3 regions of the Undibacterium sp. GW821-FHT11H02 genome follow, and region 2 is predicted to be linked to each of the others. Evidence: predicted binding sites of a transcription regulator. Region 2 holds the regulator's gene; each other region holds the start of a gene.
The links. Region 2 encodes LexA, which represses DNA repair genes until DNA is damaged. Its sites were predicted from a motif close to ACTGTATNNNNATACAGT; they were not measured.

Region 1 (8,119 bases), on a different contig from region 2:
AGGTGCCTGGTGGTAGTTCGGTAATCACCGCCTGCCATTGACCACGTGCCAGTTCTTCTATTTTCCAACGCGCCCGTACTTTCAGGCTGCCACGACCACTAGCGTAAATATCACTGATTGCCGCTGCTGGCGTAATGATTTGTCCGCCGCCTGGGAAATCTGGGCCAGGGATGAATTCCATTAACTCAGCATGCGTAGTTTTAGGATTGCGAATTAAGGCGACTGCTGCCTTCGCTACTTCGGTCAAATTGTGTGAAGGGATTTCAGTCGCCATGCCGACGGCGATACCCGATGCGCCATTCAATAAAACGAAGGGCAAGCGTCCTGGCAATAATGTCGGTTCTTCATACGAGCCATCATAGTTGGGCTGAAAATCAACTGTGCCCAGATCAATTTCATCGAGCAATAATTTAGAGATAGGTGTTAAGCGCGCTTCGGTATATCGCATAGCCGCCGCACCATCGCCATCACGTGAACCGAAGTTACCTTGTCCATCAATCAGGGGATAGCGCAAAGAAAAATCCTGCGCCATACGTACCATCGCGTCATACACGGATTGATCGCCATGCGGATGCAACTTACCGAGCACATCACCAACCACGGTCGCTGATTTACGCGGCTTGGCGGAGGAATTTAAACCAAGTTCATTCATCGAATACAAGATTCGACGCTGTACAGGTTTTTGCCCATCGCTGACATCGGGCAGCGCGCGACCTTTCACCACAGAAATCGCGTAATCAAGATAAGCACGCTCAGCGAAAGTCGCCAGCGTCAAAGTCTCGCCATCACCGCCATTACTACCGTTATTGTCCGGGGCTTCGTCAAATAAATTTGCTTGTTCGCTCATAATGTTTTGTTTGTATTTTTGATGATTCTTAAAACCTCTCAACACAGAGGCACAGAGGCACAGAGAAAAATCGGAGAGAAACTAGAAAGTATTTTAAAGATCAGTTTATTGGATACTTTTAAGTTTTAGAGTGTGGTAGGGCGTATTTGCCATATTTTCTGACGACTTGCCGTAGTATGTTCTCTTGCTTTTCTCAGTGTCTCTGTGCCTCTGTGTTGAGAGGTTTAGAAGTTTATTTTTTATATGTCCGCTTCTACCTCATTGCCATGTTCTTCCAGCCATGCCTTACGTGCAGACGCTTCGCCTTTGCCCATTAGCATATTGAAACGACCTTCCGAAAATTCTTGATCGAATTCACCCAGAGACACAGGCAGTAAGCGACGCGTATCAGGATTCATTGTCGTTTCCCACAACTGGTTGGCGTTCATCTCACCCAGACCTTTAAAACGGGAAATCGCCCAAGCACCATCTTTGACTCCATCTTTGCGCAGCTTGTCCTCGATCGCCGTCAATTCACCCTGATCGAGTGCATAAATTTTTTGTGCCGGTTTTTTACCACGCGCTGGTGCATCCACACGGAACAGAGGAGGGCGGGCGATGCAGATATGACCGCGTGCAATCAACTGTGGGAAATGTTTGAAGAACAGCGTCAGTAATAGGACTTGAATATGGGAACCGTCGACGTCCGCATCTGAGAGTATGCAAATTTTGCCGTAACGCAGATTCGTTAAATCGATAGTGTCATTGATGCTGTGCGGATCAACGCCGATCGCAACGGCGATGTCATGAATTTCATTATTCGCGAACAGGCGATCACGTTCGGATTCCCAAGAATTTAAGACCTTGCCGCGCAAGGGAAGAATCGCTTGAAATTCTTTGTCACGTCCCATTTTTGCCGAGCCGCCAGCAGAGTCACCTTCGACTAAAAATAATTCATTGCGTGTGATGTCATTCGATTCGCAATCGGTGAGCTTGCCTGGTAATACTGCCACGCCAGAGGATTTTTTCTTCTCGACTTTTTGCAAAGAACGCAGACGTGATTGTGCTTGCTTGATCACCAATTCGGCGAGTTTTTTACCCAGTTCCACATGCGAATTAAGCCACAGTTCCAAAGGTGGTTTGGAGAAACTCGATACCAGACGTACTGCATCACGTGAATTTAAGCGTTCTTTAATCTGTCCTTGGAATTGCGGGTCTAAGACTTTCGCCGACAGCACAAACGAAGCGCGGGCGAACACGTCTTCTGGCAAAAGTTTTACTCCTTTAGGTAACAAGGAATGCATTTCCGCGAAGCTTTTCACGGCGCCGAATAAGCCTTCACGCAAACCGGATTCATGGGTGCCGCCAGCGGGTGTAGGAATCAAATTCACATACGATTCGCGCACTACACCGCCATCTTCAGTCCATGCCACGACCCACGATGCGCCTTCACCTTCTGCGAAACCATCGGTATCGGCATTCGCAAATTGCTCGCCTTCAAACATGGGGATGACTAAGTCGCCATGTGAGGCTTGTGTAAGTGCTTCAGTTAAATAACCACGTAAGCCTTGATCATATTGCCAGGTCTGACTTTCGCCTGTTTTCGCATTGCTGAAGGTGACTTTAACGCCCGGTAGCAAAACTGCTTTGGAGCGTAGTAAACGTTGCATTTCTGGGATAGAAATATTCGGGGAGTCAAAATATTTTCCATCCGGCCAGACTGAAACGCGGGTGCCATTTTTCTTATCACCACGACCTAAAGCCTGTGTGCTCAATGGCTCAATGACATCACCATTTGCGAACACCAGATTATGTAAGCCGCCTTCGCGCCAGACGGTAATCTCTAAACGTTTGGATAGTGCATTGGTGACAGAAACACCGACCCCGTGCAAACCACCGGAGAAGGCATAAGCGCCACCTGAACCTTTGTCAAACTTGCCGCCAGCATGCAGGCGAGTAAAGACAATTTCTACCGTAGGCACGCCTTCTTCTGGATGCAAACCGACAGGAATGCCGCGGCCATCATCTTCGACGCTGATACTGCCATCGGCATTTAAGGTGACTTGGATATTCTTACAATGACCACCCAAAGCTTCATCCGAGGCATTGTCGATGACTTCTTGAATAATGTGCAGAGGGTTTTCGGTGCGGGTGTACATCCCAGGTCTTTGTTTGACCGGCTCCAGTCCTTTGAGGACACGGATGGATGATTCGCTATAGTCGGATGGGGTTGTGGTTTTTTTAGTTGCCATGCGATGAAATGGGTGAGGAATTTATTAATCTATTAATTTATTGACTTGTTTATTTGCTTTCGCCCGTGTCTGAACGGCGCGTTTCTTTTTTTATCCTACACGGAAAACCGAGGATTTGACGAATTATTGTAATGTGAAATACTGGTTTTATGTACAGTTAATTTTTTGTTTGTGTGGAAAAAAGAAAAATATTTGAACTGCATAGACGCAGAAATCACAAAGTTTTTATCGAGAATTCCTCTGCGTTCTTTGCGCCTCTGCGGTTTGCTATTCGGTCTTCTTTGGTACCGTCGGTCACAATGTGAGAGATGTTGCGCTTACTTGCTCAATAAACGCATTCCTTGTTCTAAGCCCGACAAAGTAATAGGAAACATACGATTACTCAGCAATTGCCGCATGATGTCGATCGACTGTCGATATTGCCAAATGCCTTCGGGTTCGGGATTAAGCCATAAATGCTTAGGAAAGTGCGCAGTGAAACGTTGTATCCAGGTTGCGCCAGCTTCTTCGTTGTTGTATTCTACTGAGCCGCCAGCTTGTAAGATTTCATACGGACTCATGGTGGCATCGCCCACAAAAATTAATTTGGTATCAGGCGTGTATTTGCGTAGCACATCCCAAGTTGGGAATTTTTCTGAATGACGTCGGTGGTTATTTTTCCACAGATAATCGTAGACGCAGTTATGAAAATAATAGAACTCCATATTTTTAAACTCAGTTTTTGCCGCTGAAAACAATTCCTCAATCTGAGCGATGTGATCGTCCATCGTACCGCCGACATCTAGCAACATCAGCACTTTGATATTGTTTTTGCGTTCGGGCTGCATTTTGATATCGAGGTAGCCCGCATTGTTCGCGGTAGCTTTGATCGTCGCATCTAGCGCCAACTCTTCTTCTGCACCTTGTCGTGCGAATTTACGCAAGCGGCGCAGAGCGACTTTGATATTGCGAGTGCCGAGCTCACGTTCGGTATCGTAGTCCTTGAAGGCGCGCGCTTCCCAGACTTTGACCGCAGAACGGCGTTCACTTTTGCCACCTATGCGTATGCCTTCAGGATTATCGCCGCCATTGCCAAAAGGCGAGGTACCGCCCGTGCCTATCCAACGATTCCCACCTTCGTGTCGTTCTTTTTGCTCTTCGAGTAATTGCTTGAGTCTGTCCATCAGCTTGTCGTAGCCGAATTTTTTTAATGCAGCTCTTTGCTCATCTGTCAATTCTCGTTGTAGGCGTTTTTTAAGCCAATCGAGTGGAATGTCGGGATGCTTTTCAAAAATTGTATTGATGCCTTTGAAGTAAAGACCAAAAGCGCGGTCAAATTTATCGTAATTCGCTTCATCTTTGACCAAGATAGTGCGCGACAAGAAATAGAATTCGTCGACCGAAGTGCCAACGACGCCTTGCTGCATGGCTTCTAGCAAGGTCAGAAATTCCTTAATTGACACTGGGATTTTGGCGTCTTTGAGCGTGAAGAAAAAGTCGGTTAACACTGTGTAGTTCTCTGGGGTTGGTATTTAGATTGATAGATAATTAGAATAAACCTGTAAATGGCGCGCGCTTGAGTTTGAATTCCAAATTTGCTTTGACACCAGCCCATTCATGTTTGAGTATGCTGTACACCACAGTGTCACGTACCCGGCCATCTGGCAAAATCATATGGCTACGCAATACACCATCGAGTTTGGCGCCTAAGCGTTCTATGGCTTTTTGCGAGCGTTGGTTGAACCAGTCTGTGCGAAATTCTACTGCAATCCAAAACTTCGAATGCATGCGTCAATAATAAAAGCTTACATTCCGTATTGATGGCACTGCGTTGATAAGATTGTGCATACCATGTGTAACCAACTTCCAGACGTTTGTTGGCACTATCAATATTGCAATAGCGTGTTGATCTGACCACTTTATTTTGACTCTGGTCAAATACGGTGAAGGGTAGGGCAAGGCCTTTGTCTCGTTGCTCGATTGCAGTCTTGAACCAAGTCGTCAGATGTTCTGGCGAAGGCACAGAAGTGAAGAATAATTCCCACAGGCGTCCATCGCTGGCGGCGGCTTGCAAGTCGGTCAGATGATCTTGCGAGAGTGGTGCAAGCCTGGCGTGCAGGCCGGTAAGGGTGATACTGCCAATTGACATCGTGATTCCTGTTGTACGCGTGAGTGCTCAAGCGCTTATTGTAATGCGTCGAAAAAGATATTTCCTTGGTAGTAAGCCTCGGTTTTATTATCGATTTTGCAGGTCTACGACGGTCGCTAGCAATAAAAGCGAGAAGCGGCTTGCACATGGTTTTAAAACCAGTTATACTGCAAAGCTGTACAGAATTTTGCGGCGCGGCCATGTGGGTAATTAAATTCACATCTTGAACCCGTCGCGTTGACCACGTTTAGGAAATCTCATGGCAAATACCGCACAAGCACGTAAACGTGCTCGTCAAGCAGTTAAACAAAATGCACACAACTCTAGTCAGCGTTCGACTTTGCGTACAGCGATCAAAGCTGTTCGTAAGGCAATCGAAGCTGGTGATAAAGCTGCTGCTGCAGTGATCTTTCAGAACTCTGTTTCTACGATCGATCGTATTGCTGACAAAAAAATCATTCACAAAAATAAAGCAGCTCGTCATAAGAGCCGTTTAGCTTCTGCTTTGAAAGCATTGGCTTAATTGTTTTTGTTTTGCGCTGGCTTGATTGGCGTAAATGTAGTAAATAAGTTGCCTACCTTGTAGTTACTTTGTATTCAACTTACGACATAAAAAACCGCAATTTCTATTGCGGTTTTTGTCTTTTCTGCTGCGTTAGATTTGTTCTGATGGTCAAAAGTGTGAGCGCTTTTGCTTATTCAGTGTTACCTGTCAGTGGAAGTCCTTCTACTTTTTGTCCGTTTATAATCTGACGCAGACGAAACCAACCTGAATTCATTTCCAATGCATATCGCGCTTTGCTTTTCGCACAAGTGGTTTGTTCACTGTTGGCCTGCATTTCCTCAATATTAATGATTTTGCCTTGCTCATCAATAAACGCAATCGACAATGGAATTAAGGTATTTTTCATCCACATGCAGTAGTGATCTGCTTGTGCGAACTGGAACATCATCCCTTGATTTTCAGCCAGTGATTCGCGGAACATTAAGCCACGCTGACGCTCCTCGGTAGTGCGCGCTAATTCAGCATCGATTAAGTAGGTGCTAATTTGAAATTGCTGACGCTTAAGCGTCGACTCTGCCGCCGTCGTGTCATGAGTGCAGATTATTGAGCAAAATAATATCAATAAGTTGATGTGAGAAATTTTGAGCATGGATAGTATTGGTGTATGGTAAAAATAGCTTGAAGTCTGACTATCCTTGTTGAAAATCGTTCAATTTAAATGTCAATTTGTCCTAGCCAACAATTTCCATTGACTCGCCCGGTAATAATGGATGGCTGGCGAGGCTATACTCGCCGATTCCACTACGAATCAAGCGCAAGGTCGGTAAGCCAACGGCGGCTGTCATGCGTCGAACTTGCCGATTTTTCCCTTCAGACAAAATGATGCAAAGCCAGCTAGTGGGTATATTCGCGCGCTCACGTATAGGTGGATTGCGTGGCCAGATCCATTCGGGCTCAGCAATCCTGACTGCTTTGCAGGGTAGTGTGGTGAAATCACCCAAATTGAGCGGCTGTGTTAAGCAAGTTAGTTGTTCAGGTGTGGCATCGCCTTCCACTTGCACCAAATAAGTTTTAGCCTCCTTCCAGTTCGGGTGGCTGATTTTGTGCTGTAACTTTCCATCGTCCGTTAGTAAAACCAAGCCCTCGCTATCGGCATCAAGTCGACCTGCCGGATAAATATTTGGCGTTTTGATGTAATTGGCCAAAGTCTCACGAGTGGGGTGTGATGAAAATTGACACATCACATCGAAGGGCTTGTTAAATAAGATAAGTTTCATTGATTTAATCGGTAAAACGGTAAAAATGCATGCTAAAAGCGCGCGAAAAGTCGAATCGCAAGTGTCGCAAAATTATGGCATCAAGTAAAATAGTAGTGCATAATACGAAATGGTGGTCTTCTGTCTTATATAAGAGTTTGCGTGTTCGATGTTGTAGTGAAGTTGTTATCGCGCGAATTTTGTATCTGGCATCGAGACATGTTAACAGTAAAGCGCGATTCTATAATTTACAGAATGCTAGTGTAGCGCTTGATCGCACGTATCCACGGAGAAAACGATGTATCAACATATTAAAGTGCCTGCAGAAGGTCAAAAAATTACCGTCAATGCAGACTTCTCATTGAATGTTCCTGAAAATCCAATTATCCCTTACATCGAAGGTGACGGTACTGGTGTTGATATCAGCCCAGTCATGATCAAGGTTGTTGATGCAGCGGTAGCTAAAGCTTACGGCGGCAAGCGCAAAATCAGCTGGATGGAAATTTACGCGGGTGAGAAATCCACGAAAGTGTATGGCCCAGACGTCTGGTTGCCAGAAGAAACTTTAGGTGCATTGAAGGATTACGTCGTTTCTATCAAAGGTCCTTTGACGACACCTGTTGGAGGCGGCATCCGTTCTTTGAACGTGGCTTTGCGTCAAGAGCTGGATCTGTATGTTTGCTTGCGTCCAGTGCGTTATTTCAAAGGCGTGCCTTCACCAGTGCGTGAGCCAGAAAAAACTGACATGGTCATCTTCCGTGAAAACTCAGAAGACATCTATGCAGGTATCGAATTTGCACAAGGCTCTGAACAAGTTAAAAAACTGATCAAGTTCTTGCAAGATGAAATGGGTGTGAAGAAAATCCGTTTCCCAGAAACTTCCGGTATCGGTGTTAAACCAGTTTCTATCGAAGGTACAGAGCGTTTGGTACGTAAAGCGATTCAATACGCGATCGACAATGACAAGCCATCTGTGACTATCGTTCACAAAGGTAACATCATGAAGTACACCGAAGGTGGCTTCCGTGACTGGGCTTACGCATTAGCACAAAAAGAATTCGGCGCAGAATTGATCGATGGCGGTCCATGGTGCAAATTCAAGAATCCAAAAACAGGTAAGGACATTATCGTTAAGGATTCCATCGCCGACGC
Region 2 (8,119 bases):
ACTGCTGCGACATGACCCGCTGAGAAGCGGCAGAATTTTTTACGTTTGAACAAAGGATTTTGTTGCTGACGCTTTTGTTTTAATTTGCTTTTATCAAATTTTTTACCGAATGCCATTTTAGGCTCCTAATCTAGTAAATTTGTTTCGTTTTCTATTGTTATTTCAGCTTCCTGAAATTCAGTAACATGAAAAACGAGACTTTTGCTGTTGCGGTTTTTGCGTGCTAAGAAACCTGTAAAAATCATAAACATACCGAGCTCAATATCCAAGAATCGTTTTGAAATTTCACCTGCGGCAATTGCAGCAATTTCAAACTCAACTTGACGTTCACCACCTGCTTGCACCTGCTTAGAGTCGTGCACTAAAGTTGCTGTCGCGATGGGTATTCCCGCTGGGGTATAACGCAACACTGACTTTTCAACAACCGCAGCGACTACTTTAAGTTGATTCACAAGTTGCTGACTCTCAATTATGACTAACTGGTTCCTACACGCTCTTAGTCAAAACGATTAAGCTGCTGGAGCTTCAACACGTTGTGCCTTAGCAGAATCTTCTTTCTGCACAGACTTCATCATTGGAGAAGGAGCTGTTTCTGCTTTTTTCAATTTAACTGTGAGGTGGCGCAATACGGCATCATTAAATTTGAATGCTGTTTCCAACTCAAGCAAAGTTTCAGCGTCGCACTCAATGTTCATGCAAACATAGTGAGCTTTAGCTAATTTTTGAATCATGTAAGCCAGTTGACGACGGCCCCAATCTTCAACGCGGTGCACTTGGCCGCCACGTGTAGTTACGCTAGCTTTGTAGCGTTCGATCATTGCAGGAACTTGCTCGCTTTGATCGGGATGTACGATAAATACGATTTCATAATGACGCATAATTTCTCCTTGTGGACAAAAATAAAGCCTGCCTCGGCGTCAAGACGAGTGCAGGAAGAGGACAGCCCGAGACTATAACGCACTTTCCTATCATAATCAAGCAGTTAGATCACCTGTAACACTTAATTAGAATTTACGGCACTTCTTCGCGACACGAACAGTGCATATTTAATGCGGATGGATTGGTTAAATGTAAAAAAAACACAAAATAACTTGCATTCAGCCATTTACTGTATAAAAATACAGTCTGCTTATATATACAGCCTCTTTTAGCATATACCAAGATTAAATTCAGATTCTTCAGACTCAATTCAGATTCCATCGGGACTACCATGCTCAAGCTCACCGCACGCCAAGAACAAATTCTCAACCTCATAAAAGATGCTATTCAAAATACAGGATTTCCACCAACCCGTGCTGAAATCGCCAATGAGTTAGGCTTTCGCTCGACTAACGCTGCAGAAGAGCATTTGCAAGCCTTAGCGCGTAAAGGTGTTATTGAAATTGCTGCTGGCACCTCCCGCGGTATTCGATTATTAGAATCAGAGTTATCAAACTCCATGCCAAATATGCAAATGGCGTTACCGCATCCAGCTTTGATGCAATTAAGTCTGCCCTTAGTCGGACGTGTGGCAGCCGGATCGCCGATTTTGGCAACTGAACATGTGGAAGCGACTTACCAAGTCGATCCGTCATTGTTTTCTGCTAAACCAGATTTTTTACTCAGAGTTCGTGGTTTGTCGATGCGCGACATAGGGATCATGGATGGCGATTTGCTCGCCGTCAAAAAAACGGATACTGCTCGCAATGGGCAGATTGTCGTGGCACGCATAGGTGAAGAAGTTACCGTAAAACGATATTTGAAAACTTCAAGCGGAGTTGAACTGCTACCGGAAAATCCGGACTTCTCACCCATTATCGTAAATGAAAATGAAACCGACTTTGCGCTAGAAGGCCTTGCAGTTGGCTTGCTGCGCAGCTGGTAAGTAAATCTAGAGAATAAATATGTTTGAGTCCATTAGTCAAAGCGATTAAAGATCATTCTCACTAACCGTAAGTGCACGTAAGTGCAAAACTTCTAAAAAAAATGCCCGATAAAATCATCGGGCATTTTTTCTATTGAGCGACAAAGAGAAATTGTAGATACTAATCAATGCTTAATCGTGGAAGTATCTGCGCTCGCGTCAGCTTTTGCGACCGTAGGCACAGCCATCTCCTCCTCCGTTAGAGGAACAGGCTGACGCTCCAACGCAATTTCCAAGACTTTATCAATCCAACGCACTGGAATAATCTCCAGCTTGTTTTTGACGTTATCAGGAATTTCCGTCAGATCTTTCGCATTCTCCTCTGGGATCAACACAGTTTTAATTCCACCGCGATGTGCCGCCAACAGCTTCTCTTTCAAACCACCAATTGGCAGAACTTCACCGCGAAGTGTAATCTCACCTGTCATCGCCACATCTGCACGTACTGGAATACCAGTAAAGATCGATACCATTGCCGTGGTCATCGCAATCCCCGCGGATGGACCATCTTTCGGTGTTGCACCTTCAGGCACGTGAATATGCACATCGGTTTTTTCAAATACATCGGCCTTAATACCTAAACGCGCAGCTCGGCTACGAACCACGGTACGAGCTGCCTCAATCGACTCCTTCATTACATCGCCTAGTGTACCAGTGCGTATCGTTGCTCCCTTACCCGGCATAGACACCGCCTCAATGGTCAACAAATCACCGCCGACTTCCGTCCATGCTAAACCAACGACTTGACCGACCTGATTTTCTTTGGTCGCTACACCAAAATCAAAACGACGCACACCCAAAAATTTATCTAGATTTTTCGACGTGATCGTGGCTTTCTTTTCGGTCTTTTTCAACAACAACATCTTCACAACTTTGCGGCAGATTTTAGAGATTTCACGTTCCAATGAACGCACCCCAGCTTCACGCGTATAGTAACGAATAATATCGCGAATCGCAGATTCTGAAACTGAAATTTCTTCTTCTTTCAAACCATTATTCTTGACTTGCTTAGGTAACAAATAACGCAATGCGATACTCGCTTTTTCATCTTCCGTGTAACCCGATAAACGTATCACTTCCATCCGATCTAACAAGGCCGGTGGAATGTTATAAGAATTCGAGGTCGCCACAAACATAACGTCGGACAAATCAAAATCAACCTCAATGTAATGATCTGAAAAGGTATGATTTTGTTCCGGATCCAAAACCTCCAACAAAGCTGAAGATGGATCGCCACGGAAATCGGCTCCCATCTTATCCACTTCGTCGAGCAAGAATAAAGGATTGCGCACGCCTGCTTTTGACAGACTCTGCAAAATTTTCCCAGGCATAGAACCAATATAAGTACGACGATGACCACGGATCTCGGCTTCATCACGAACGCCACCCAAGGCCATACGAACAAACTTACGGTTCGTGGCACGCGCAATCGATTGTCCAAGTGAAGTTTTACCAACACCAGGAGGGCCAACCAGACACAAAATTGGTGCTTTCAATTTATCGACACGTTGTTGAACCGCGAGATATTCTAGAATACGCTCTTTCACCTTATCTAAACCGTAGTGATCGTCGCTCAATACTTTTTCCGCATTGCTCAAATCATTATTCACTTTGGATTTTTTCTTCCAAGGTAAATTAACGATAGTATCGATGTAATTACGTACTACAGTTGCCTCAGCCGACATAGGCGACATCATCTTGAGTTTTTTCAACTCATTCATTGCCTTATCGCGCGCTTCTTTCGGCATTTTCGCAGCCGTTATCTTCTTCTCGAGTTCATCAATATCCGCGCCCTCTTCGCCTTCACCGAGCTCTTTTTGAATCGCTTTGACCTGCTCATTCAAATAGTACTCACGTTGCGATTTTTCCATCTGGCGCTTAACCCGACCGCGGATACGCTTCTCAACTTGAAGTATGTCCAACTCACCTTCTAGCTGGCCAAGTAAATGTTCGAGGCGCTTAGCAACACTAAAAATTTCCAGAATAACTTGTTTTTGCTCCAGCTTTAAAGGCAGGTGCGCAGCGATAGTATCGGCCAGACGACCAGCATCATCTATGCCAGATAAAGAGGCCAAGATTTCTGGTGGGATTTTTTTATTCAGTTTTACATATTGGTCGAATTGCTGCACGATCGCACGACGCATAGCTTCGACTTCAGAATCGTCTCCAGCGTCCAAAGCAACTGGTGTCAAGTCGGCGATAAAATGCGATTCGGAATCAGTAATATGATGAATACGCGCACGTTGCGTACCTTCGACCAATACCTTAACGGTACCGTCTGGCAGTTTCAACATCTGCAAGATATTCGCAATACAGCCAATTTCATAAATATCTTCAGCTGATGGCTCATCTTTTGCTGCGGCTTTTTGTGCCGCCAGCATAATACTCTTGCCCTGCTCCATCGCGGCTTCCAAAGCCTTGATCGATTTTGGACGACCAACAAACAATGGGATCACCATGTGAGGGAATACCACGACATCGCGCAATGGCAATAAGGGTAATTCTGTACGTTCAGTAATTGTGGAAGTTGTCATGGCGCACCTTTTAAAAAATTACAGTAACTAGATTGGCGCACTAGGCTAAAACTCAAGCCCGTCATCCGAAAAAAACAATAAAAAAAGCCACACAGAGAAGTCTCCGGGTAGCTTTTCGATTGAAGCTAAAAATCTCTATTGTTTCGATAAATTGTACCGTTTATTTTTGCGAATCACAGGCAAAAAAAGCTGATTCGCAAAAAGATTGCGGAAATTTTCAATAAAACGACTGAATTGCAACTGAGTTTGAAATAATGGAAATATTACGCACCTGCAACTTTAGCTTGTTCGTTGTAAATCAACAATGGTTTTGCGCCATTATTGATGGTATTTTCATCAATAACCACTTTGCTGACATTTTTCTCGCTCGGTAATTCGAACATGATATCGAGCAAAGCGTGTTCTAGTATGGAACGTAAACCACGCGCGCCAGTTTTACGGGCGATCGCTTTCTTAGCAATGGCCTGCAACGCCGAAGGACGAATCTCGAGCTCGCAACCCTCCATCTCCAGCAGTTTTGCGTACTGTTTAATTAAGGCATTTTTTGGTTCAACCAAAATCTGAATCAAAGCAGCCTCATCCAACTCCATCAGGGTCGCAATCACTGGCAAACGACCAACTAATTCGGGAATGATCCCGAACTTAATCAAGTCCTGTGGCTCCGCATCAAGAATAACCTGGCTAGCACTTTTTTGACTTTCGCTTTTCACACTGGCCGCAAAACCGATACCACTCTTCTCCGAGCGATCAGAAATAATCTTCGCCAAACCATCAAACGCACCACCGCAAATAAACATAATATTGGTCGTATCGATTTGAATGAAATCTTGATTAGGATGCTTACGCCCCCCTTGTGGTGGCACCGATGCCATCGTTCCTTCAATCAATTTCAACAAAGCTTGCTGCACACCCTCGCCCGACACATCTCGGGTAATGGAAGGGTTTTCTGCTTTACGTGAAATCTTGTCTATTTCATCGATATAGACGATACCTTTTTGGGCTCGCTCTACTTCGTAGTTGCAATTTTGCAGTAACTTTTGAATGATATTTTCCACATCTTCACCGACGTAACCAGCCTCGGTCAAAGTCGTCGCATCCGCAATCACAAATGGCACATTCAACATACGTGCCAGCGTTTGGGCCAACAAGGTTTTACCGGAGCCCGTAGGACCAACCAACAAGATGTTACTCTTAGCGAGTTCAACATCATCCTTCTTACCCAAATGTTTTAGACGTTTATAGTGGTTGTAGACTGCGACGGCCAAAATGCGCTTTGCTTTCTCTTGCCCGATCACGTATTGATCCAACAATTCTGTAATTTCAACGGGAGTTGGCAAATCGCTTTTCGCGGAGCTAATCGGCTCCAGCGCATTGATTTCATCACGAATAATATCGTTACATAAATCAATACATTCATCACATATGAAGACCGATGGCCCAGCGATCAGTTTCTTCACTTCATGTTGACTCTTACCGCAGAATGAGCAGTAAAGTAATTTTTCACCAGCAGTGCTTTTTTTATCTGACATAATGCTTTTTATTAATTTTAACGAAGTAGGCGATGCCCGTTATATTACTGCAAAAATCGCATAAACTAGGCAAAGCAAATAATTTTACAGATACAAAACTCAATTACCAAGCTTGACAAATGAGCTTAGATAAACAAAAACGCCCGCACCTGAAGGTCGCGGGCGTTTCTTATTCATTTCTACGCAGGAAATTCTTAAATACGATGCGTTAGTACTTTATCGATCAAACCATATTCAGCGGCTGTATCCGCCGACATAAAATTATCGCGATCGGTATCTTTCGCAATTTGCTCAATGCTTTGGCCCGTTTTTTCAGCCAAAATACCGTTCAAACGTTCACGCAAATACAAAATCTCACGTGCTTGAATTTCAATATCAGATGCCTGACCTTGTGCACCGCCTAATGGTTGATGAATCATGATGCGAGAGTTTGGCAAAGAAAATCGCTTACCTTTTGCACCGGCCGCTAACAGGAAAGCCCCCATAGAAGCTGCTAATCCTGTGCATAGTGTCGACACATCAGGCTTGATAAACTGCATCGTATCAAATATTGCCATACCCGCAGATACCGAGCCCCCAGGAGAATTAATATAAAGTGAAATGTCCTTATCTGGATTTTCACTCTCTAAAAACAACAACTGGGCGACGATCAAGTTTGCAGCCTGATCATTAACCGGACCAACCAGAAAAATCACACGCTCTTTGAGCAAGCGGGAATAGATGTCGTAAGCACGTTCTCCTCGCCCACTTTGCTCAACCACCATTGGCACCATGCCAAGCATATTTGTTTCTAAACCAGAGTTATGAATGATGCCTGTCATGAATTATCCTATCTTATTGTGCTGGGTTATTACCCATCAATTCGTCAAACGGCAAAACTGAATCACTCACTTTTGCCTTACCCAACACATAGTTAACGACGTTTTCTTCTAATACAAGGGCTTCGACTTCAGCTAAACGATTACGATCACTATAGTAGTACTTCACTACTTGCTGCGGATCTTCGTAGCTTTGAGCAAAATCTTCTACCTGTGCTTTGATTTGATCTGCTGTTGCTTGCAACTGATTCGCTTTCACCAATTCAGCCAAAATCAAACCCAAACGTACGCGACGTTCTGCTTGTGCTGTAAACAATTCAGTTGGAAACGGCACACCTTGCACGTTCATACCACGCTGTGCCATATCTTGACGTGTCATTTCAGCTAAACGCTCTGCATCTTGCTCAATCAACACTACTGGAGCATCAAATTCCACTGCTTTGACTAAAGCATCCATGACGCTGTCTTTGGTCTTTGCTTTAACGCGGCCTTTAACTTCGCGCTCAAGATTATCCTTGATGTCGTTACGCATTTTTGCCAGGTCGCCATCTTCTACGCCCAACATTTTTGCGAATTCAGCATCAACCTCAGGCAAATGTGCCCACTCCAATTTTGTCAGAGTAACCGTGAACTCGGCAGTTTTACCAGCCACATCTTTGCTATGGTAATCTTCAGGGAAAGCTAGTGGGAACACTTTAGAATCGCCTACTTTCAAGCCCAAAGTTGCCGCTTCAAATTCTGGCAACATGCGCCCTTCACCTAAGACGAAAGCAAACGCTTCTGCTTTACCGCCAGCAAATTCAACGCCGTCTATCGTACCAACGAAATCAACCGTAGCGCGGTCGCCATTTTGTGCAGACTGATCCGCACCGCCATCGCCGTGCGCACTTTGCTCACCTTTAACGTGGAAATGCACGCGTTGCTTGCGCAAAATATCGATTGTCTTGTCGATCTCGGCAACAGTTACATCAGTTTTAACCTGAGTCACTTCAACACCAGACAAATCACCTACAACAACTTCTGGATACACTTCAAAAGTGGCATCAAAAGTAAAGTAGTTTTCAGAATAGCTTTTCTTAGGTTCAATACGTGGATAGCCAGCAACTCGCAAGTTATTTTCTTTAACTGCTTCGCTGAAAGCGATGCCCACCTTCTCGTTGAGCACCTCATTTTCAACTTGATAGCCATATTGAGCCGCGACCATTTTCATCGGCACTTTTCCTGGACGGAAGCCAGGCGCCTTTGCTGAACGAGCACGTACTTTTAAACGCTTCTCAATTTCCGGTTGCATTTCTGAAATCGGGAATGTGAGCGTAATACGACGTTCTAATTTTT
Region 3 (8,119 bases), on a different contig from region 2:
AACACATCTTCTATCGTATCGCGCTCTTCGCCAATGGCTGCGGCGACATTGTCTAAGCCAACCGGACCACCGCCAAATTTAAACAAGATGGCTTCGAGCAATTTTCTATCCATCAAATCAAAACCGACCGCATCCACATCCAGCATCTTCAATGCAGCATCGGCCATAGGCTTGGTGATTTCGCCATTGCCTTTGACTTGGACATAATCACGTACGCGGCGCAATAAGCGATTCGCAATCCGTGGTGTGCCGCGCGCACGTTTTGCGATTTCAAATGCGCCGTCATCTTTAATCGGAACTTGCAACAAAGATGCGGAACGAGTAACGATACGACTGAGTTCTTCTGACGTATAAAATTCTAAGCGAGCCACAATACCAAAACGATCGCGCAAAGGATTGGTCAGCATCCCGGCACGCGTGGTCGCCCCAACCAAAGTGAATGGCTGCAGATCAAGCTTGACTGAGCGCGCTGCTGGACCTTCACCTATCATGATATCGATTTGATAGTCCTCTAAAGCAGGATACAAAATCTCTTCCACCACTGGCGAGAGGCGATGGATTTCATCAATGAACAAGACATCGTTCGCTTCGAGATTGGTCAGCAACGCCGCCAGATCACCGGCACGCTCCAGCACAGGGCCTGAAGTCTGGCGCAGATTCACACCCATCTCGCGCGCAATAATATGCGCCAAGGTCGTTTTACCTAAACCTGGTGGGCCAAACAATAAGGTGTGGTCGAGTGCCTCTTTACGCTGACGCGCCGCACCGATGAAGATTTCTAACTGATCACGGATCTTCTCTTGTCCAACATATTCATCCAGTTGTTTAGGACGCAAAGCACGTTCTATCGCCTCTTCATTAGGTGAAGTTGGCGTCGCTGCAATGATGCGGGTATCGACGAATTGCGTGGAGAGATTGTCGGTTTGTATGCTCATGTTTTTCTATTCGTGTTTAACTCTTAGACAAAGCTTTGAGTGCTGCTTTAATCCCATCCGACACGCCCGATCCTGCAGGCACCAATTTCAAAGCCGCCAAGGCTTCTTTATCAGAATAACCGAGAGCTAATAAGGCATTCAAAATATCCGAACTATGATCGCCAGCGGCTGCAGCCACTCCAGCAGCACCCAGATCGGCACCCAGCTTGCCTTTAAGTTCAAGCAGCAAGCGCTCGGCGGTCTTTTTACCGATACCAGGCACACGTGTTAAACGCCCTGCTTCCTGCAAAGTAATTGCCTGAGCCAAATCAGCGACTGACATGCCGGATAAAATTGATAATGCAGTACGCGCGCCGACACCACTGATTTTAATTAATTGCTTGAAAGTTGCACGTTCTTCAGCGGTACCAAAGCCAAATAAGACATGTGCATCTTCGCGGATCGCTAAATGGGTCAACAAGGCGACCTTTTCACCGAGCGCAGGCAGATTATAGAAAGTGCTCATAGGCACATCGATTTCATAACCAACACCTTGGCAATCAACCATGATTTGCGGCGGGTTCTTTTCGATTAAGGTTCCGGCGATACGACCTATCATGCTGGGCTTTCGTACTGTATAAATAAACAGTAATAGTAAACTATTCTCTGCTGGTTGTGGTGGCGATGTTTTTGCTGAATTGTTGGTTTTAACTCTTGCAACTGGTTAACTCAACTGAACGATTGCTGGTCGGGTGTGGCCCGACAGCCAATTACCTTTTTTGCTTCGTCAAAAAAGGTAATCCAAAAAAGACGACCGTAGACTCGCCCCTGCGGGGTGCTTACGCTACGCTCCAGCATAATTTGCGCATCACAAAAAATGGGAAAGTGTTGAAACTCGCTACGCTCAGACACAACACTTTCTTATCCATTTTCTGTGAAGCACAAATTACATCGTCTCAAACGGGGGTAGGTCAAAAGCAAATTCAAAAGCAACGATCGACAACAGCTAATGGAAAATTGAATGTCCATCGGTACTGATTGTTTTGGTGTTGCCGTTGCTTTTGACTTTGTTTTTGCTTTTGTTTTTGCTTTTGTTTTTGCTTTTGTTTTTGCTTTTGTTTTTGACGCCGTTCCACTTCTGACACTGCCAATTGTGCAGGACAGAAAATGGATAAAGAAAGTGTTGTTGTCTGAGCGAAGCGAGTTTCAACACTTTCCCATTTTTTGTCCTGCACAATTGGGAACCCGAAGGGCAGTGGCAGCGTGGTCGCCTTTCTTTGCTTCCTTTCTTTGGCGAAGCAAAGAAAGGGAGTGGCTGTCGGGCCACCCCCGACCTGCAAATTAAAAATCATCTACAAAATTTAAACCACCACAACGGACAAAGATCCAACTTGATATGAATACAAAATAATAGGGTTAGATTAAATTATCGCAAGTCATTTTGAAATTAAATTTTGAATTTTTTCTAACCCCATTTTTCACAACTTTGCCTAAACATAAATGACCGAATACTTACTACCAAGTTCCGATTGAAGTGAAAGACATAGATCATGCCCTTTATCATGAAACTCAACCTTCAATTTCTCTGACGAGAAACCGGATTGGACTGGATCATCGAGATTTAGCGTAGCATCAAATATTTCAGCCCATTCATTTAACATTGAGATTAAATTTTCAGAAATTGGGAGAGATGCTGGATCAACATTTCCTACAAGATTTGACGAATTCTCCCAAAGTGGGAAACACTGATAATCGGCCATCAATTTCAAACATCTCATTCGTTATCTCCCAGCAAGGTTTGGTCAACCAATCAACCTGCCCGCCCTAACCCGCAAACCCTTCTTAGCCAACTCAGGCGCAATCGCACCCAGCGTCTTCAAAGTATCCCCACTATGCGCATGACAAATCGCCACACCCAGAGCATCAGCTGCATCGGAACTAGGCGTGCCAGATAAAGACAACAAACGCTGCACCATATCTTGCACTTGCTCTTTCTTGGCTTTACCGTGACCGACTACACCTTGCTTGACTTGCAGAGCCGTGTATTCTGCAACATTCAATTCAGCTTGAACCAAAGCGCAAATCGCAGCACCACGTGCTTGGCCAAGTAGTAGTGTTGATTGTGGATTGACGTTGACGAATACCTTCTCAATTGCCGCGCAATCGGGTTGGTAAGTTTGGATGATTTCAGTGACGCCGGAAAGAATGGTTTTGAGGCGTTCTGGCAAAGTGCCTTCAACTGTTTTGATAGTACCTGAAGCGATGTAAGTGAGCTTACTGCCCTGCTTATGGATGACACCAAAACCTGTGGTGCGTAAGCCGGGATCTATGCCTAGGATTTTCATTGGTGTTTGTTTTCTGTGTATGAATTTATTGCTAAATTATACGCAGGTCTTGAGTGTTAGCGTGTTGTACTTCTGATCCGTAATTGCTTTTGTTTTTGCTCAACGAACGCCGCTGGATTCCTGCCTTCGCAGGAATGACGGTCAACAAATGCTAGGTTTAGTTTGAAGTTTTTCAGCTTTGTTTCCTACCAACAGTCATGCATCAGCAAACAAATTACCGTCGCTCCTGCGAAGGCAGGAGCCCAGTGTCGTTAGTTCAAGGCTGATAAAAGATCTGGGGTGAAACAGTCACTACAAAATCGAATCAAACAAATCATTCCAATAAGGATTAGTCGTTTCAATCAAATTGATCTTCCACTCACGCTTCCACTTCTTGATTTGCTTCTCACGCACAATCGCGCCTTCGATAGAATCGCAAGCCTCAAACCAAACAAGTTTGTCCACGCTGTACTTTTCAGTAAAGCTTGGTACAAACTTGTTTTTGTGTTGATAGATTCGCTGAACCAGATCGCTTGTCACACCAACATACAAGGTGCCATTACGATCACTGGCGAGAATGTAGACGAACGCCATTTTACTAACGACGTCCTGAGTGCAAATTAATGTCTAAAATGACGAACACCGGTGTACAACATGACGACACCACGTTCATCTGCAGCATCAATCACTTCTTGATCACGCATAGAACCACCTGGATGAATCACGCACGTTGCGCCTGCATCGACCACGACATCTAGACCATCGCGGAATGGGAAGAATGCATCAGACGCAACTGCAGAACCCTGCAAAGTCAAACCAGCATTTTGTGCTTTGATCGAAGCGATACGTGCGGAATCGATACGGCTCATTTGACCTGCGCCTACGCCTAAAGTCATGCCATTACCGCAGAACACAATCGCGTTGGATTTAACGTATTTAGCGACGCGCCATGCGAACATCATGTCGGCCATTTGTTGCGGTGTTGGTTGCAATTTACTGACCACGCGCGCATCGGCTGGCAAGACGTTTTTCGCGTCTGGTGCTTGCACTAACAAGCCGCCACCAACACGTTTCACATCATATTGATTCACACCAGAACCGAGAGGGATTTCTAACAAGCGCACGTTTTGTTTTGCTGCAAAAATTTGTTTGGCTTCGGCAGTGAAAGACGGTGCGATCAAGACTTCAACGAATTGTTTTGCGACTGCTTCTGCTGCTGCGCCATCGCACACGGTATTGAAAGCAATGATGCCGCCGAAAGCGGAAGTTGGATCGGTTTGCAAAGCTTTGCTATACGCTTCCAATGCCGTCGCACCGATCGCTACGCCACATGGATTCGCATGTTTCACGATCACGCACGCGCCAGTGTCAAAAGACTTTACGCATTCCCACGCTGCATCAGCATCGGCGATATTGTTGTAGGACAGTTCTTTACCTTGCAATTGCGTGTAGTTCGCTAATGCACCTGCAACTGGTGCCAGATCGCGATAGAAAGAAGCGGATTGATGTGGGTTTTCGCCGTAACGCATTTCTTGTACTTTTTCGAAATGCATATTCAGCGTTTGTGGATAAGCACTACGCGTTGTGTGTGCTTTATCTTCACCCAAGCTGGTCAAGTAATTCGTGATCGCGCCATCGTATTGTGCGGTGTGCGCGAAGACTTTTTTCGCCAGCATGAACTTAGTGTCATATGACACGCCATTGTTGCCTGCCTTCATTTCCGCCAGAACTGTTGCGTAATCGCTAGGGTCACAAATCACGACTACGTCTTTGTGATTTTTTGCGGAGGAGCGCAACATGGTTGGACCACCGATATCGATATTTTCAATCGCGTCTTCCAAGGAACATTCGGCTTTGGCGACGGTTGCCTGAAATGGATAGAGATTCACCACCACCATATCGATGGTTGGAATACCGTGTTTTTCTAAAGCAGCTTGGTGCTCAGGAAAATCGCGGCGAGCCAAAATACCGCCGTGTACTTTCGGATGCAAAGTCTTGACACGACCATCCAGCATCTCAGGAAAACCTGTGTAATCGGCTACTTCAGTAACAGGCAAACCGTTATCTGCCAGAAGTTTTGCAGTACCGCCAGTGGACAAAAGTTTGACGCCCATGGCATTAAGTTCACGTGCAAATTCGAGAACACCAGTTTTGTCCGAGACGGACAGGAGAGCTTGTTTGATCATGATAAAGATAGGTAATTAAAATTAAAGAAGACCGTGTTGCTGCAATTTTTTGCGCAAGGTATTGCGGTTAATGCCGAGCATATCTGCCGCCTGAGATTGATTGCTATCGGTGCGTGTCATGACCATTTCTAACATCGGTTTTTCAACCGCTAACACCACCATATCGTAAATATTTGAAGCCGGTTGTTCGCCTAAATCACGGAAATATTTTTCCAGATTTTTATGGACGGCTTCTTGGATGCTTTCTTTACTCATACTGAATTTTCTTCTTATTAATAAATTCCTCGTTAAAAAAACTACCGGGAATTCAAGGGTTAAACTAAATGAAACTTCCACCAAAATCATACTGAGGAGAGCGAGGAAATTACTTCAAGCGGCCAAGGCCTGAGTTAATTCTTCGTTCGGGTTTATCTCGGAGGGGCGGTATTGTAACCGTTCTGTCGGTCGACTATCAAAAAACATTTTGACCGCCGCCAATTGTTCCTCACAAGTTTCCAACTTATTCATTTGCTGGCGGAAGGCTTCGCCATCCACCAAATCTTCGACGTACCAGCCTATATGCTTGCGCGCTGTGCGTACGCCCATGAACTCACCATAAAACGCATAATGTTCACGCAAATGACGATCAAGTAAGCCACTCACTTCCGACACCAAGGGCGCTGGCAAGTAGGTGCCAGTCTTTAAATAATGGTCGATCTCACGGAAAATCCATGGTCGGCCTTGCGCAGCACGACCGACCATAATCGCATCGGCACCCGTCACCTCCAACACATACTTCGCTTTTTCTGGTGTAGTAATGTCACCGTTGGCCACAACAGGAATTCCAACCACTGCTTTGACTGCCGCAATGGTGTCATACTCAGCCGCGCCTTTATAGCCATCAGCTCGCGTACGTCCATGTAAAGTTAACATGGCAATACCCGCAGATTCAGCGATACGCGCTATTTGCAATGCATTTTTGTTCGCTCTATCCCAGCCTGTGCGAAATTTCAAAGTCACAGGAACATCCACCGCAGAAACCACTGCGTCAAGAATTTCACCCACTAATTTTTCATCTTGCAGCAAGGCCGAACCACACCAGGCATTGCAGACTTTTTTCACTGGACAGCCCATATTGATGTCGATAATTTGCGCCCCTTTATCGACATTGTATTTGGCGCATTCCGCTAACATTTTGGGATCAGCACCAGCGATCTGTACTGCCTTGGGCTCCATCTCGCCTTCGTGATTGGTGCGGCGCGTGGATTTTTCGGTTTCCCACAGTTTAGGATTCGATGCCGCCATTTCCGACACCGCATAACCAGCGCCGAGATCTTTGCACAATTGGCGAAATGGTCTATCCGTCACACCGGCCATAGGCGCGACAAAAATATTATTCTTCAGCTGATAGGAGCCAATTTGCACGATGTTAGAACCTTGGGGGAGTCGGAGGAATTTCGAGGAAGCGCTATTCTACCTGAAAAGCTGCCTAAATAATTAGCAAAATCAGGCCTTGAACCTAACAATATTTTTTAATTTAGAGCGGGTTTTCAATAGACTTTTTTGCGAAATATTGCTCAATTAAATAGCAGGATTTTGCGATGAGTTGAAGACAAAAAAAATCTAAGATAAAACTAAGAAAAAAAGCAAAACAAGATCAACACAATTAGCGCCGCTTTACTCACAATTAGCGATAAATTAAATACATACCAGACACAAAGCCAAGCATAAAACTTAACAGAACTTAAGCTTGCTTCAGCAATTGGGCTAACAATTGATCCAATTCAACAAAAGAAGGCTCGCCAACATAGCGTTTAATTATTTTTCCTTGCTTATCGATCACAAAAGTTGTCGGTGTCAGCTTCACATCGCCAAAGGCTTGCGCGATCTTTCCCTCCACATCAAGAACAACTTGAAATGGCAGTTGACGTGTTTCGGTAAAATTAAGCACATAGTTAGGCGGGTCGTAGCTCATCGCCACCGCAAAAAATTCCAAACCTTGGGAGCGAAATTTTTCATAGCTGGCTATCATTTGCGGCATTTCTTTAATGCAGGTCGTGCAGGAAGTCGCCCAAAAATTCACCATATACACTTTGCCTTGCAAGCTTTGCGTGCTGGTCTTAAGGCCTTGCAAGTTAGTAAAATTTAGTGCGGGTGCGGATTGCTTGTTATTCAGCGACTGATAAGTAAAAAAGCCAGCGATCACAAGCGCGCTGAATAACAGCAGAGTCCCAACTAATTTCTTTGAGCTATTTGATGCCATAAATAAAAATTACCAACAAATAAGGGAAGCGTGAATTATACGTGTGTTCTGACTACTAGGTAGGGAAGGAAAAGCGAAGTAAAAGCGTCGTGACCTTAATACCTCGCCGCTAGCCAGGCGCTCGGTGCGAGCGGCCTAGAATATAAAAATCCCTGCAAAGAATCACAGCCATTTTCTATCAGATACTGAGCCTGAGCTTCGGTTTCTACGCCTTCTGCAACGACTTTCAAGCCAAATTGTTTTGCCATAGACAGGATAGAACCGACGATAGCCGTGCCATTCGTATCACTCGGTATATCTTGCACAAAGCTCCTGTCGATTTTCAATTCATACAGAGGTAAGCGTTTTAAATAATTCAAACTGGAATACCCTGTTCCAAAATCATCAATTGAAAAGCGTATGCCTAGCGCCGACAGCTTTGACATTCTGGCGATGGTTTCTTGCAAGTTATCG

Region 1: a site for LexA is predicted at 3,219-3,236, ahead of AC1RR2_RS11050 (DNA topoisomerase IV subunit B). Genes of this name have one in related genera too.
Region 3: a site for LexA is predicted at 1,547-1,564, ahead of ruvA (Holliday junction branch migration protein RuvA). Genes of this name have one in related genera too.

The regions. Positions count from the first base shown of each region.
Region 1 covers NZ_JBXARG010000009.1:78,765-86,883, reverse strand. Annotated here, with positions in the region: gene parC (DNA topoisomerase IV subunit A) at 1-847, opposite strand, end outside; gene AC1RR2_RS11050 (DNA topoisomerase IV subunit B) at 1,087-3,078, opposite strand; gene AC1RR2_RS11045 (vWA domain-containing protein) at 3,396-4,565, opposite strand; partial or broken gene AC1RR2_RS11040 (GNAT family N-acetyltransferase) at 4,606-5,212, opposite strand; gene rpsT (30S ribosomal protein S20) at 5,466-5,729, shown strand; gene AC1RR2_RS11030 (DUF192 domain-containing protein) at 5,902-6,360, opposite strand; gene AC1RR2_RS11025 (pseudouridine synthase) at 6,443-6,988, opposite strand; gene icd (NADP-dependent isocitrate dehydrogenase) at 7,266-8,119, shown strand, end outside.
Region 2 covers NZ_JBXARG010000004.1:264,902-273,020, reverse strand. Annotated here, with positions in the region: gene rpsR (30S ribosomal protein S18) at 1-116, opposite strand, end outside; gene priB (primosomal replication protein N) at 126-452, opposite strand; gene rpsF (30S ribosomal protein S6) at 510-878, opposite strand; gene lexA (transcriptional repressor LexA) at 1,211-1,864, shown strand; gene lon (endopeptidase La) at 2,029-4,437, opposite strand; gene clpX (ATP-dependent Clp protease ATP-binding subunit ClpX) at 4,701-5,966, opposite strand; gene clpP (ATP-dependent Clp endopeptidase proteolytic subunit ClpP) at 6,161-6,787, opposite strand; gene tig (trigger factor) at 6,801-8,119, opposite strand, start outside.
Region 3 covers NZ_JBXARG010000017.1:9,554-17,672, reverse strand. Annotated here, with positions in the region: gene ruvB (Holliday junction branch migration DNA helicase RuvB) at 1-935, opposite strand, end outside; gene ruvA (Holliday junction branch migration protein RuvA) at 952-1,533, opposite strand; gene AC1RR2_RS15875 (hypothetical protein) at 1,936-2,259, shown strand; gene AC1RR2_RS15870 (immunity protein CdiI family protein) at 2,405-2,674, opposite strand; gene ruvC (crossover junction endodeoxyribonuclease RuvC) at 2,717-3,259, opposite strand; gene AC1RR2_RS15860 (GIY-YIG nuclease family protein) at 3,551-3,832, opposite strand; gene purH (bifunctional phosphoribosylaminoimidazolecarboxamide formyltransferase/IMP cyclohydrolase) at 3,859-5,424, opposite strand; gene AC1RR2_RS15850 (helix-turn-helix domain-containing protein) at 5,446-5,679, opposite strand; gene dusB (tRNA dihydrouridine synthase DusB) at 5,794-6,828, opposite strand; gene AC1RR2_RS15840 (peroxiredoxin family protein) at 7,148-7,666, opposite strand; gene AC1RR2_RS15835 (putative bifunctional diguanylate cyclase/phosphodiesterase) at 7,762-8,119, opposite strand, start outside.